3 regions of the Paenibacillus sp. RS8 genome follow, and region 1 is predicted to be linked to each of the others. Evidence: riboswitches for the same ligand, from Rfam matches in the RefSeq annotation. Region 1 holds a riboswitch; each other region holds the start of a gene.
The links. Region 1 has a riboswitch for cyclic di-AMP ahead of ACDZ28_RS08285 (ubiquitin-like domain-containing protein). Riboswitches for the same ligand answer to the same signal wherever they lie in the genome.
Positions count from the first base shown of each region.

Region 1 (4,797 bases):
ATTCCTTCCCTCCCGGAGAAGCAGCCATACGCTCCGCAACCTCTTTCTGAATCATTACAACGATGTTATCAAGCGGAAGCTTCTCTTCGAGCAGTTTCATCAGGATCGGTGTAGTCACATAATACGGCAAATTGGCAACTACGCTTACCTTGTTCACGGATGAAAAGTCTTCCTTGAACAGCTCCTGCAGGTTTACATTCAGAACATCATCATTACGAACCTTAACATGCGGGTAAGGGGAAAGTACGTCCCTTAAAATAGGGATCAACCTACGGTCGATCTCCACAGCGGTTACCGCACCGGCTGTTAGCGCCAAACGCTCCGTAAGTGCTCCAATCCCAGGACCGATCTCTAGAGCCCCTGAGTCGCTATCTAGCCCAGCAGCGTCTACAATCTTGTCCAATATATTTTGATCAATCAAAAAATTCTGTCCTAAGCTCTTCTTGAACTTAAATCCATAACGTTGAATAATCTCTTTTGTCCGTTTTGGAGTTGAAATTTCCTCTCTACCACTCATGAAGTAATGCCCCCCTGATCAATTTGGGCGAGAGCTCCGGCAAATTCCTCCCGCGTAATTCCAAACATCGCCAGCCGCTTGTACAGCTGCTTGCCATTACAATATCCGATTCCAAGCAAATTACCAAGTGCCATACGTCTTTCAGCTGCCCGAGGGTGTACAAGCATTCCAGCGGCCATTAGATCGTCAATTCCAATTATTGCAGGTGCTCCTTCAAAAGAGGTATGTACGTTTCGTAGCGCATGACGAATCGCCTCTGGAGAGGCGTTCTCCACACCGATATCTCCCTTACGGGTTGCGTCCTTCTCCGGAATGAAAGCATGCTTGCAGCCCGGCACCTTTGCGGACACAATCTTACGAATTCGTTCACCCGCGTGATCCGGATCTGTAAGAATAATCACCCCTCTACGCTCCATAGCAAGCGCGATCTTCGCAATTACGGTCCGGTCTACCGCCGAGCCCCCTGTTTCGATCGTATCTGCTTCTACAGCGCGTTTAACAGCGACGGTATCACTCTTACCTTCAACGACAATTAATTCCTTAATCATATCTATTGACTCCTTCCAAAAAAAGCAAAAAAGAAGAGGTTTCGCTCCTCTTCTTTTGGTTAAAGAATTTATAAGTGATGAGCGGTTGCTCTGCGATCAACGAAATGATCATCTGGCGTTCCTTAACGGTTATCATCACTATAGCTTATCAAAGAATAATTTGCAAAAGCTTCCGAACTAATTTAACTCCGGCTTCACAGGTCCAATCACATAAACGGTACGTGATTTACGACCGAAATTACGCACATGGCTCAGTGAATCGTAATAGACATCTACTTTATTGCCTTTAATGGCACCGCCAGTATCTTCAGCTCGGCGGAATCCAAGCCCCTCAATATATACCCACCAGCCAATAGGGATTACATTCGGGTCTACTGCAATTGTACGACCTTCCGTTACGCGTGTTCCGGAGGCAGTTTTGGTACCTATACCTGGCTCTTCTGATGAATAAGCTGTCATGGAGACGTTCTTAATCATCTTCTTGTACTCAAAGTCTACGCCAGCCTTGCTTGTGACGTTATTAGTCTTGGCGCTAACCTTAGCCGTTTTGGAAGTAGTGTTTGATTTGGAAGTTGTTGTAGTCTTAGCTACAGCCGGCTTAGGAAGTGGTTTGGTACCAACGGCAATAACTTTATCTTTCGTTACCGTTTGTACTTCCTTACCAATCATGCGCATAGAGGCCAGTTCTCCGTCTTGGTAGATCTTTTCAATATGCTGAATCATGACGCCTGGTTTGCCTGCCTGTGCCACTCTAACTGTTCCCACAGTAAGGGAGGGGTCTGCTGTCTTGATGACTCTGAAGGGTAAGTTAGTTGTCCGCTGTACAGTCTGTTTGTTGATGCGAACAATCTTAATCCCCATGTTGGCAGAAATGGCGGTGTCTAACGAAGGGAAAATCTTATCATGACCTTCTAGGGTGATGCCCATTTTGTCAATTGCTTTACCGATTGTATCCTCGGTTGTATATAACGTTTTTGTTGCTCCGTCCGCAGTAAGGCTAATTTTCTGCGCACGATTGATAACGACACGGTCACCGTCTTTTATTTCATCACTCAGACCTAAAGATAGTTCATCATGCGGCTGCAGCGAAATTTGCTCTTTCTCCAGCACATCACCAAGAAGCGCTTCTCGCGTTTCAAGCGTCTGTGTCTGCCCGTCTATTACTAAAAATAATTGTTTGTTACTTTGACCGTGTACGTACAGCAGAATAAGTAGCGCGATAGCGACTGAAATCACGCCTGCAAGTAAAAGTACGCGAGTATTTACTTGCTCCCACCGTAGTGCGAAAGACCTGCTGGATGACTGCGAATCATGGGATACTTCTGGTTGGAATACGCCCATTCTCTCCATCCTCCTTACATAGCCCCGTCGTCAATTGTATATCATGAGGACTGAATTCCTTTGACGAAACTATTTGAGATTGTCACAGGACACGCACTTAATAACTTAGCGTCTCCTGCTCATGGATCGCCTGCTCGGCACAGCTACTCCCACCCCTGTTATATAACAGTATGTGGGCAACATTCTATTTATTCAAAAATAAAAAAGCCTAAAAAGAGTTCAATTGAGGACTCTTTCGTGGCTTCTCCAAATTCAGAATAGAGAATGCTTGTGCACGAGGTTGCCTCTCTTACTTGCGCTTACGGGGTTAGCTGTCGGGTTCGGACGAAAGAGAGACGCCCTATTTCAGGTCACCCGCTCATGGCGGTTGCCCTTAAATTCACCCCAAAGACCACGTGAAGAAATCAAATACTGTCCTGTGGCACGTCGAAGCCGTATTCAAAATACAGGCATGCGACAGGTCAATATTGGTTCCCCCGTTCTCCATACGGAGACTCAGCGAGACGATCCATGAATCAGTGGCTGTCACTATAACACAGCTCACATCACTGAAAAGATGATATCCTGTTTTGATGCATGTTGTAAAGGACGATTCAACCACGTTTAAGCAAAAATTTGGTTAAAATATTGTAATATTCAGCCGTTTTTATATTAAAAAAGTTTAATATATCGGCCATTCTCTATTTTTCGCCTATTTTACTCCCGTTTTCACTCAATCCCAAATCGTTCCAGTGCGTTCGCATACGTTATTTTAGCCAATTCTTCCCATGTTAGCCCTTTAATTTCAGCTGCCGCCTCTGCTACCAACTTCACATGAGCACTCTCATTTCGCTTCCCGCGGAAGGGATGAGGAGTCAAATATGGGGCATCCGTTTCGATCAATAATCGGTCTAACGGGGTCTGCGCAAGCACTTCTTTTGGCACTCGTGCATTTTTGAACGTAATGGGTCCTCCAAACGATAAATGAAAACCAAGATTCAAGCACATTTTTGCTGTTTCCCAGCTTCCTGAGAATGAGTGCATTACGCCTCCAACCTCATTTGCCTTTTCTTCCCGCAAAATCCGTACAACATCTTCATGGGCATCACGGTCATGAATACAAATCGGCATCTTTAGTTCACGGGCTAGTCCGATTTGCTTGCGAAAAACCTCATGTTGCACATCCTTGGGAGAGGTATCCCAGTAATAATCCAGTCCAATTTCCCCAATAGCCACCACTTTTTTATGACTGCACAGAGAAGCGATCCAATCGAGATCTCCTTCTTTCATATCTATCGCATCCTGTGGATGCCAGCCCACTGCAGCATAAATATAATCATAAGATTCTGCCAGCTTCATCGTAGAGGGAATCGTCTCCCGATTAAATCCGATATTAATCATCTTACTAACGCCAGCCTCTACAGCACGAGCGATAACTTCTTCGCGATCCTCGTCGAATTGAGGTGCATCCAGATGCGTATGTGTGTCAAACAGAAACATTTTTGCCGTCACTCCTTGTTGTTTTTTAACATAAGACAGTGTGAATTTCACGCCATCTATTGTATCGTCTATTTCTACGAGAAGCAGTTATTGATTTCAAAAGACGAAAACATCGTTTCTTCTTGTCAAAAATCCCATATTTTCTTGTATTATTTTGCAAAAATCTCTGCTATTGAAGATGGCAATCGTGTAAGCGCTTGTCTCAACTTATCTTGAGGAAAATACAAATGATACCTGCCACGATGAATGCCGCTAATAGAGCGTACAATATCCGACACCTCTGAAATTTCCCTCAGCTGATCATGTCGATCAAGCAGCAAGATTTGCTTATTGTCAAAGGCTTCTCCCGGACGGAACACATCATAGGGTAAATCTGTCGGAAAATCAATCTCCAAGTCATATTCCGGGTGAAGTCCCGCTGCCGCAAAACTGCTGCGAATGTCAGTAATCATATCTGTATCAAGATTCTCCATCTCAACATATTTATACAGTTTACGATGAATAAAACGGGTACACAAGTCGCTTAATAGCTCATCTTTTTCAAGCGTCCACTGCATAAAAGCCGTCTGTACCAGCGCCTCATCTAACATTAAATATTGCTTCACTGTCACCTCTCCACGGAACAAATCCTCCAGCGGATTAATCATAAAACTAAAATGGTACCCCTCTTGGAAAAGCTCCTTAGCTCTACGGAAAATTTGTCGCAAAATAATCTCAGAGCTGCGTGTCACCGGATGAAAATATACTTGCCAGTACATTTGATAACGCGACATTAAATAATCCTCAATCGCATGCATTCCCGATTCTTTTACCACAACCCGACCATTATAAGGACGCAGCATTCTCAAAATCCGATCAATATCGATCGTTCCATAGTTTACACCTGTATAGTACGCATCACGCAACAAATAA
Region 1 is NZ_CP168131.1:1,569,771-1,574,567, reverse strand. It holds gene rsmA (16S rRNA (adenine(1518)-N(6)/adenine(1519)-N(6))-dimethyltransferase RsmA) at 1-517, opposite strand, end outside; gene rnmV (ribonuclease M5) at 514-1,065, opposite strand; gene ACDZ28_RS08285 (ubiquitin-like domain-containing protein) at 1,243-2,406, opposite strand; cyclic di-AMP (ydaO/yuaA leader) riboswitch at 2,688-2,917, opposite strand; gene ACDZ28_RS08280 (TatD family hydrolase) at 3,115-3,885, opposite strand; gene ACDZ28_RS08275 (HD domain-containing protein) at 4,035-4,797, opposite strand, start outside.

Region 2 (4,797 bases), 3.4 Mb from region 1:
AGAATTTTAATTATTGGTTCAATTGCTTTAGTAGTCATCATTTTTGTTGGATTGTTTATGTTAGCTTCGAAAGATGCCGCAAAAAATGCCACTACGGGAGAACCAGTGGAATTCAATTACAGTGAGCTACCTAGAGTCGGTAAAGAGGATGCACCTGTTAAAATTGTTGAATTTGGTGATTTAAAATGTCCAGCGTGTTCCCAATTTGCAACTTCAGTTAAACCGAAGATTGTTCAAGATTTTGTCAACGAGGGAAAAGCAGCGCTCTACTTTGTAAATATGGCTTTCGTTGGTCCAGACTCTGAGACTGCCTCACTTGCTGCATTATCTGTATATCATCAGAATAAAGATGAATTCTGGAAGTTCTACGATGCTGTATACGCACAGCAAGGTGATGAGAGCGAAGAATGGGCAACTGAAGATTTCTTAGTAAGCCTTGCGGAGAAAGAGAAGTTAGCTATTGATTACGAACTGCTACGTAAAGATATCAAGGATCGTACGTATGCAGATGACCTAAATAAGGGCATGCAGCTAGCTACTGAAGCAGGGGTAACTACAACGCCATCCCTCTACATCAATGGAGTAAAGACTGCGGATCCATTTAACATTGAAGCGATTTCAACTGAAATCAATGACGCCGCAAAAGCTGTGGAGGCAAAGTGACAAAGTTCCTATCTTTTTGCAAGCGTAACTGCCTGTATCTGGCCTGGTTCGTCTCTTTAGTTGCTGTTGCCGGTAGCTTGTATTTGAGCGAAGTATTGAAATATGAACCTTGTAAGCTTTGCTGGTTCCAGAGAATTTTCATGTATCCTCAGTTATTCCTCTTGGGAATTGCAACGTTTCGAGGGGATAAACGGATTATCCCTTATGTACTTCCACTAAGCTTGATTGGTGGCAGTATCTCGATCTATCACTATGCGGAACAGAAAATTCCTGCGTTAAGTAAAGTTCTTCCTTGTACAATTGGTGTTCCTTGTAATAAGGATTACTTGAACTTTTTTGGATTCATTACAATACCATTCCTTGCGTTAATCGCTTTTGCTTTAATTAGTATTTTACTTTGGTACGGACGTAAGGAAGAAGAAGTGATGGAGTTAGATACAGAGGAAAGTTTAGGATTTTGATTTTTTAACTTTAAGTGATCCGAAAAAATGTGAAAAGTGATTAAAAACACGATCCAGAGGGATAATTGAAGAGAATGAAAGAGAGCATCCAATAAGACGCTGTATTTGCGCTTACTGGATGTTTTTTCATTCTTTTTTCATTTTTTTCAACGCTTTACTGTAACCACTTTGTAGACTAATATTAGACCTTGTGAGAAGTTGAATATGCGCTGAATTTTCTTAGGAAAAACGGGGGAACCAAACTTGGCATTCATGCCAATGGGGTGAATCGGAATGGGTCGATTGGACTTAAACCGTAGGGCTATACCACAGCCCGAATCCGCCAGCTAACCTCGTAAGCAAAGGTGGGATAATGACCATGCATAGCATGCGGATCATTTCCGTATGCTATTTTTAGTGTCTGCATTTATGAAATCCACCAATGAAAACAGCGCGCGGAATTTCCGTTTCAGCTCCCAAAGAAAGGAACTGTATCCACCATGGTAAGCAAGGTAAAACGACTATTGATCGGGCGTCCGATGAAGTCGAACGAACTCGATCATGAAAAGTTATCCAAGGTTAAAGCACTGGCTGTCCTGTCTTCTGATGCGCTCTCGTCTGTAGCCTACGGAACGGAACAAATTCTGATTGTACTAGTGGCTGCAGGGTTTACTGCCATCTGGTATTCCCTGCCAATTGCATTAGCCGTATTGGGCCTGCTGGCCATCCTGATTTTATCCTATCGGCAGACGATCTACGCTTATCCTCAGGGAGGCGGAGCTTACATCGTTGCCAAGAGTAATCTTGGTGTTCCGACAGGGCTTTTAGCAGGAGGGTCTTTGTTAGTGGATTACATTCTGACCGTTGCTGTTAGTGCGTCGGCAGGGACGGATGCGATCACATCGGCTTTTCCAAGTCTTCATAATCACACCGTTCTTATTGCAGTATCCGTTATTATTCTTCTTACTTTAATTAATCTTCGCGGAGTTACAGAATCAGCTTCATTCATCGCAATCCCAGTGTATTTGTTCGTGGTGTCGATTGTAGTGTTGATTATCTCCGGTATTATTAAATATGCAGCAGGTGGCGTGCATGCGAATGTCCCTGAAATTGGCGCTGCTGTTTCTAATGTTAGTTTGTTTCTACTATTAAAAGCCTTCAGTTCTGGCTGTTCGGCTCTTACGGGTGTAGAGGCTGTATCTAATGCTATTCCAAACTTTAAAGCACCTGCAGAAAAGAATGCAGCCAAGACCTTAATGGTCATGGGAGTTATACTTGGATTTATGTTCACAGGCATCACACTCCTGGCGTATTGGTACGGCATAGTGCCTGACGAAAAGGCCACAGTTGTTTCTCAGATCGCTGAATCGACCTTTGGTCGCGGAACTTTATATTTTTTCATACAAGGTATCACAGCAGTAATTTTGTTCTTGGCGGCTAATACGGCATACTCAGCGTTCCCGCTGCTTGCATTTATGTTTGCAAAAGATAAATATATGCCGCATGCTTTTATGGTTCGTGGTGACCGTCTAGGCTTCTCCAATGGTATTATTTTTCTAGGTGTTCTGTCAGCTCTGCTTGTAGCTGCATTCCACGGAAATACAGAAAGCCTGATTCCTCTTTATGCGGTTGGCGTCTTCATTCCATTCACATTGTCACAGCTAGGAATGATGGTTCATTGGTTTAAAACCAAACCAGCGGGATGGAAAAAAAGATTTGTTGTAAATACCATTGGTATGCTGACTACATTGACGATTACACTTATTTTTATCATTACTAAGTTCTCAAGCGTATGGATGGCTTTCATTTTCTTACCTGCTGTAATGTTCGTGTTCTACCGTATCCACAAGCACTATTTGAATATTGCAGATGAGCTTCGTATATGTCCGAGTACCGATAAACCTTTGATTAAAGGCAGCACGGTTGTTGTCCCTGTTGCCGGTGTAACACGTGCTGTACTGCATTCCATTAGCTATGCCAAGTCTTTAACGGATAATGTTGTAGCAGTATATGTTGGATTTGATGAAGAGGACATCCAAAAGATGGAGCAACGGTGGGAGGAGTGGAGCCCAGGTGTACGCCTGATTGTACTCCGTTCCAGATATCGCAGTATTATTCGTCCGTTACTGAAATTTATTGATACAGTGGAGTGGAAGACCGCAGCAACGGATCATATCACGATCCTGATCCCACAATTTATCACTAAGCATTGGTGGCAAGCTGTACTTCATAATCAGACCAGCTTTTTAATCCGTTCTTACCTAATGAATTCAAAAGATGTTGTGGTAGCGACTGTCCCTTATCATTTGAATAAATAGTGAACCCTTAAGGAGAGGCTATATCCGGAACGTTCGGAATATAGCCTTTTTTGTATTTTAAAGAAGGAAATTGTTACAAATCCACAAAATTTAAAATTTATATGTTGACATAGAGAATGAGAATCAATATCATTTAAAGGTGAGACAGAGACAATCAACATCTTTGAGAAAACATAGCTTGTACACACTAGGAGGGTATTAAATGTTTTGGTTTAACAGAAAAAGATTTGGAAGCATGAAATTAACGATGATCGGATTAATGGTGATGGTGCTATTTTTATCCGCTTGCGGTAATAATAATTCCGGTAACGCATCAAACACAGGATCAGAGCCTACAGCAGCACCTACTGCTGAAGCCACAGAAGCTCCTGCAGCGCCTAAGACGTTAACGGATGCAATGGGGCATGAAGTAACGATTCCGGCTAATCCAACGCGTGTACTGGGTTCTTATTTGGAGGATGCTCTGGTAACTCTGGGCGTGACTCCAGTAGCACAATGGTCCGTACCGAATGGTGTTCAGGATTATCTGGCCGCTGAATTGAAAGATGTGCCTACCATTAGCTACGATCTTCCGCTCGAGGCAGTAACCAGCTTTGCTCCGGATCTTATTCTCATCCCATCGGAGTCTTCTGTACAGAACGGTATCTACGACCAACTGAATAAGATTGCACCGACTTATGTGATTGGGGATGAACTAAATCAAGATTGGCGTAAATCGCTGCTCAAGATTGGTGAAATTCTGAACAAGACCCCTGAAGCAGAGAAAGCCATTAAAGAGTATGAAGACAAAGCGGCTGCTGCGAAAGAAGAGCTTAAAGGAGCTATTGGTCAAGAGTCCGTGGCGATTTTATGGTTGGTACAAAAGAACTTCTATATTGTAGATGAAACACGCAGTAGTGGTGCTGTGTTATACACAGACCTTGGTGTAACGCTGCCTAACTTAGTAACAGAAATTCCTGTTGGTACAAGAGCTACTTGGAATCCAATCTCGCTAGAGAAGCTTTCTGAGCTGACGGCAGATCATATTATTCTTGTAAACAGTGATAAGACTGAGGGTTCGGAAATCCTGGACAGTGCAATTTGGAAAGGTATCCCGGCTGTAAAAGCTGGTAATGTGCATGAAATGAGCTCAACCAGCAGCTGGTTATACAGTGGTGCGAACGCTGGCGGCAAAATTATTGATGATGTGTTAAAAAGTCTTGTGAAATAAAAAGTCGTAATTCACCATGAATGAGACTGATCTTTTGGTGGGGAAGGGCGTGCAGATCAAGTATCTTAGGATACTAAGATCTGCACCATTTTTTTATAAACCATTGTCATATTACGGAAAAACTACTCCTACAATTGTACAACCTAATTTTTTTTGCGATAATGAG
Region 2 is NZ_CP168131.1:5,296,886-5,301,682, reverse strand. It holds gene ACDZ28_RS25030 (thioredoxin domain-containing protein) at 1-663, shown strand, start outside; gene ACDZ28_RS25025 (disulfide oxidoreductase) at 660-1,124, shown strand; cyclic di-AMP (ydaO/yuaA leader) riboswitch at 1,322-1,480, shown strand; gene ACDZ28_RS25020 (APC family permease) at 1,604-3,421, shown strand; gene ACDZ28_RS25015 (iron-hydroxamate ABC transporter substrate-binding protein) at 3,624-4,631, shown strand.
Region 2: another riboswitch for cyclic di-AMP. It lies ahead of ACDZ28_RS25020 (APC family permease); the one in region 1 lies ahead of ACDZ28_RS08285 (ubiquitin-like domain-containing protein).

Region 3 (4,797 bases), 600 kb from region 1:
GTGACTTCAAGTGATGGCTTGAGGGTTTGCGGCACATGTAGTCCTACCATTACCAATGAAACTAGCAGAGCCAGCGGAATGAACACACGAATATGTGCTTTGACGAAATCCTCGAAGAAGTTCCCGACTGATGTGCGTCCTGTGATCCCTCTGACAAAGGCAACCGCAACTGAAAATCCGCTCGCTGCAGACGTGAACATCATCATCGTGATGACAGCCATTTGTGAAAAATACGAAAGTCCCGTCTCCCCGCTGTAATGCTGCAGGTTCGTATTAGTCATAAAGCTGATCACCGTATTGAACGAAAGCGTCTGTTCCATATCCGCAATTCCATTCGGATTTAGCGGTAAACCCCGCTGCAATCGAAGAAAGATATAGCTGAAAGTAACCAGTACGATATTCGTTAAAACAAAGCTGAGCGCATACTTTTTCCAGGACATCCCTTCCCGTTTTTTCAGTCCGATCAGCTTATAAATCCCTTTTTCCACGCCTCCAAACCATCGATCCGTACGATTGGGTTCATTAGAAAATACATGATATAAATACGTGCCCATCGGCTTAACCAGCAAGATGAGAATGACGATTACAGCTACGATTTGCAAAATGCCCATGAATGCCCCTCCTTAAAATTTCTCCGGATGAATCAATGCGTAAACAAGATATAAAAACAGCAGTAGGGTAACAGCGATGACTAGAATCACAGCTTATCCCTCCCTGTATCCTCAACTACACCTGCGCACCAGCGCATAAATCCATAAAACAACCCGTAAATTACAGCTAACGAAGCCACCATATACAGATCCATCATATCTCCCGCACTCCTTCTTTTATCCTTGATGAGGTGATTTATCGATTAGAAAATCAGCATCACCACTGTGGGAATAGATTACATAACTTGCACCAAGTCTTTTATAGACCAATCTAGGATTTATTGAGCTTGTGATCACAAAAATCGGCTGCGTCGTCCAGGTGCGGCACATCTGAATGTAGCGGCAGCATAACGTAAAGCTGCTCTCGAACAGATATACCCGGCCTACCGGGAACGGGGGGCGAAACCAAGTATTCTGATGGCGGGTATCTACTAGAACGACTTTCTCAATCCCCATCTCTTCAAGTAGGGACTTCTCAGGCAAGTTGTTGGTCAATCCCGCCATCTTAATGCCTCTAAATTTTAGAAGCTTAATAAAATGTTCTCCTGCCTTCGTTGGCGCACATACCAGTACATATTCATTCTGATCTGTCATCTCTTATTCTCCTCAAATGCTTTGCTTGTAAGATCAGAGCTTGATCACCCTGGTCTTGAAAGAAAAGCTACCGCTAATGATGAATATAACGACCTCTTCGTGAGGTTTTCCATAAATGCTTTGCTTAAAAAAGCACAGCAAAAAGCCACAAAGGATTCTCCTCTGTGGCTCGCTAGCGGTCACATTGCACTCATCCTCTCTCCATACGCTTACGAGGTTAGCTGTCGGATTCGGGCGGTGAGAGTCGCCCTACCTGTATAGATGCGAGCTCACTCGTATCTTCTACAGGATTCACCCCATAACCGGCTTCCGACTCTCACATCGTCTGCCGATTGTTGGTTCCCCCGCTTTCCTTACCGGAAATTAAGCGGATCAAATATTCGATTGTTGTTGAAACAGGAGTAATCATACCCTTATGCAGGAAGTATTGTAAAACGTGATTGATGCCAAAATAATGCAAATTAAAAACTATTTTCGCATTGGATAGCGCTTACTTGATATTCAATCTCTCTATATCTCTTGTTTACTCGAATTTGAATCAATTAGCGAAAAGCGGACGGACTCTGTGATTTTATTCACCACAGCTGGAGAAATCACCAAAAATCGCCTATATAGGAAAGGAAACGAGAAGTCGAGATTAAACGAGGAAGAAGCTCGATAACACGCAATAAATACCTATTTGGCAGGATTTTTCGTCGTAGTCGGTAGGATATGGTTCAAATTGCGCTCAAAAGAACACTTTCTGCTTTTACAGAAACACCTTGAAAAGAGTATGATTCGGATTGAATCTATTTCACGAAATACAATCAACGCTGAGTTCCTGTATTTGCAGGGAACGGGGGAACCATCGGGCCACATGGCCTACTTGGGGTGAATCCGAAGGAGACTGTTCAAGTCTCACATAGGTAGGGCGACTCTCACCGTCCGAATCCGACAGCTAACCTCGTAAGCGTAAAGAGAGAGACCCTTGATCCGCCACGCTTTGGCACAGGTGTGTATGCCTGTATTCCAAAACCGCAGCAGAGGTCCTCCTCTTGCTGCGGTTTTTGCGTTACCTGAACCTACCCGGGTAATAGCATGCTGGACGGGGTGAAAGGAATGAAACACTATTATTGGGGAACTCAGCAAGGGCTGCTTGAGCCGATAAGTCTAAATTATGTTTGCTTTGGAGCGTTATGGTTCGAAGAGGATCATCACAGAACTATTGTCGGCTATGCATTTGGTCAGAACCAAATTGAATCCTTGCGCCATTTCAGCAGCCCTTCTACTTGTGAGTGCTGTATGGACCGAAGAATTATATACGAAATATATAAAAATATCAGAGAAAAGCAGCAGCTGCAGGATTGGTCGGCACACCAATGTTTTCCGTGGCTCGCCGCTTTTAAGAAACCTTGGAAGGACGTTGCTATTGGTTGGTACGTAATGAGATCCCGCAGCACCTTCCCCTTACATTTATCCATTATACGTAAACAGAAATTCCGACTATGGCTGGAGCATGCCGCAGTCTGTGAGAACGAAGCTGAAATGCTTGCCTGTATAGAGAAGGCTAACCTTACTCACCATGTTGAGCTTAAGCTTTTGGAAACCTAGGGAGGAGCAACTTGTCATGGACCAGCGAAGACTATCTCGCATTGAAGTATTCGTCTTTGATTCACCTGAGCCTATTCACTATGGAATGGAAGCTGATCCAGGCAGCCGGTATGGCATCCTGAAACTTACCTGTAAAGGGGGGAGCAGCTGGGGGGCATGTCTTATCTCAGCCAATACCAGAACCTTCGACCTTATTAAATGGAGTTCTTTTCTCAGAATGATATACCACTGCCGGCTTGAGGAAGCGATAGATAAAGTACGTACCCATGGTTCAGAGTGGGATCAGACTCAGTTTGAGCTAGTGCAAGATGCTTTACAGGATTTAAAAGCCAAGCTGCAGGGTAAATCATTGGCAGATCATATCCAGCAAGGTCGTCTGTACAGAGCTGTCGCCGGTGGAAGAGATTCCAGAGGGGGGCGGCTATACTATAAACCATCTAAGACCGTATCCAGTATTGCGCTTCAAAAGCATAGTTATCCAGAACCTGATACCGCCGAGCTTATCAACAAATCCATTTCTTACTTTTCTATATTATAGGTTCATCACATAACCCATTCTGAAAGGATCGTGTTTATCATGCCTGACCCCTTACCTGCCGAATCACCCCGTAGAACTATATTTGCAGAGTGTGTTCAAAAGAATACGAATGATATCTATGCGCTCAGTTCTATGTTGTTACAACAATCAGCAGAAGCCGAGAGAGTTACTATCCGTACTTTTAAAGAGCTTCATAAAATATTCCGTCAAAAAAGCTTCGACAGCCAGCTATTCTCTATCGAAGCTTACCGCTCTTGTATCCGACAATGCGCCGATTATTACGCACGCCGGTCTCTTCTGTCTGCCAAGGCACTGCCTTGGGAGGAACAGCTCGTAAAAGTGATGTGGTATGGCCTAAAGCTATCTTTACCTCAAATTAGCATTATCCTGCAAAAGAGCGTTCCTGTACTGAAAGATCAGCTTAGACATGTGCGGGAGCAAATGACTGCTCAAGAGGAATTGCTGCCTAGCGGTAATTTGTCTGTTGTATAGCCCTCGGAGCTCACTTTGGTCGAAAAGCTACCTAGCGTAGTTGGAGGGCTGACATTCAGCATTTCAACCCTCCCGTGGGAGTTACTTCATATATAATTGAATAAAATCTATGAGGGTATGACTAATGATTGGGACAAGGATATTATTATTTCGAGTATAAAGATAGACAAAATAAATATGCATAACCATCAATTGAATCATATACACCCAATTAGTAATTAAATAATCCATAAAGGTCATATTAACCATACTCATTTGAAAAGGAATATGCATCAACGCAAATAATAATCCAACCACTACAATGGCAAGATATTTATTCTTAATCAAGCCTGTAATTCGAGTCTGGATATAACCTCTGAACATTAATTCTTCGGGCAGTGCAGTGAAAATGAAGAGTATTAATAACTCTAACCACAGATTTGCTCCTTCCAATTGAATTTCTTTCTTATGTAGAATGAAGTCTAGAATAATTTGATAGGTAAAAGGAATGGCCCCAACAATACCTAGAAGAATAGACATCGCAGTATTGGAAGTAGTTAATCCAATGCTCTGCAGGCTCTCCTTCTTTGACCTCAATAAAAATAGCAGTGGCGCTAATTCAAGAATGAAAATAGAACTATAGATGGCTAATTTCAATAGATGTTCATTTGAAAAATGAAGCCCTGCTCGTTCTAAAAAATCGGTTTTATACATCAATAGACCAAATAAATAAATGATTAAGGCATTATAAACAAAAAAGATCAAAGCATAATAACCAGCTTTTTCACCACCGCTATCCGCCCTATAATTGTAGAATTCCACCTTAGTGAAATACCTCATCCTGCTCATTGAACCTCTCCCCTATATGCTTTCTCTAATAAACACGTTATTGCTCATTTAAATAAGAAGTTTTTTAAGAGACTAATCTTAGCTTATATCACCAATTCCTTTTTT
Region 3 is NZ_CP168131.1:2,169,463-2,174,259, reverse strand. It holds gene kdpA (potassium-transporting ATPase subunit KdpA) at 1-611, opposite strand, end outside; gene kdpF (K(+)-transporting ATPase subunit F) at 624-701, opposite strand; gene ACDZ28_RS11120 (hypothetical protein) at 828-1,244, opposite strand; cyclic di-AMP (ydaO/yuaA leader) riboswitch at 1,435-1,624, opposite strand; cyclic di-AMP (ydaO/yuaA leader) riboswitch at 2,045-2,210, shown strand; gene ACDZ28_RS11115 (hypothetical protein) at 2,343-2,834, shown strand; gene ACDZ28_RS11110 (hypothetical protein) at 2,851-3,372, shown strand; gene ACDZ28_RS11105 (hypothetical protein) at 3,412-3,864, shown strand; gene ACDZ28_RS11100 (lysostaphin resistance A-like protein) at 3,946-4,692, opposite strand.
Region 3: another riboswitch for cyclic di-AMP. It lies ahead of ACDZ28_RS11115 (hypothetical protein); the one in region 1 lies ahead of ACDZ28_RS08285 (ubiquitin-like domain-containing protein).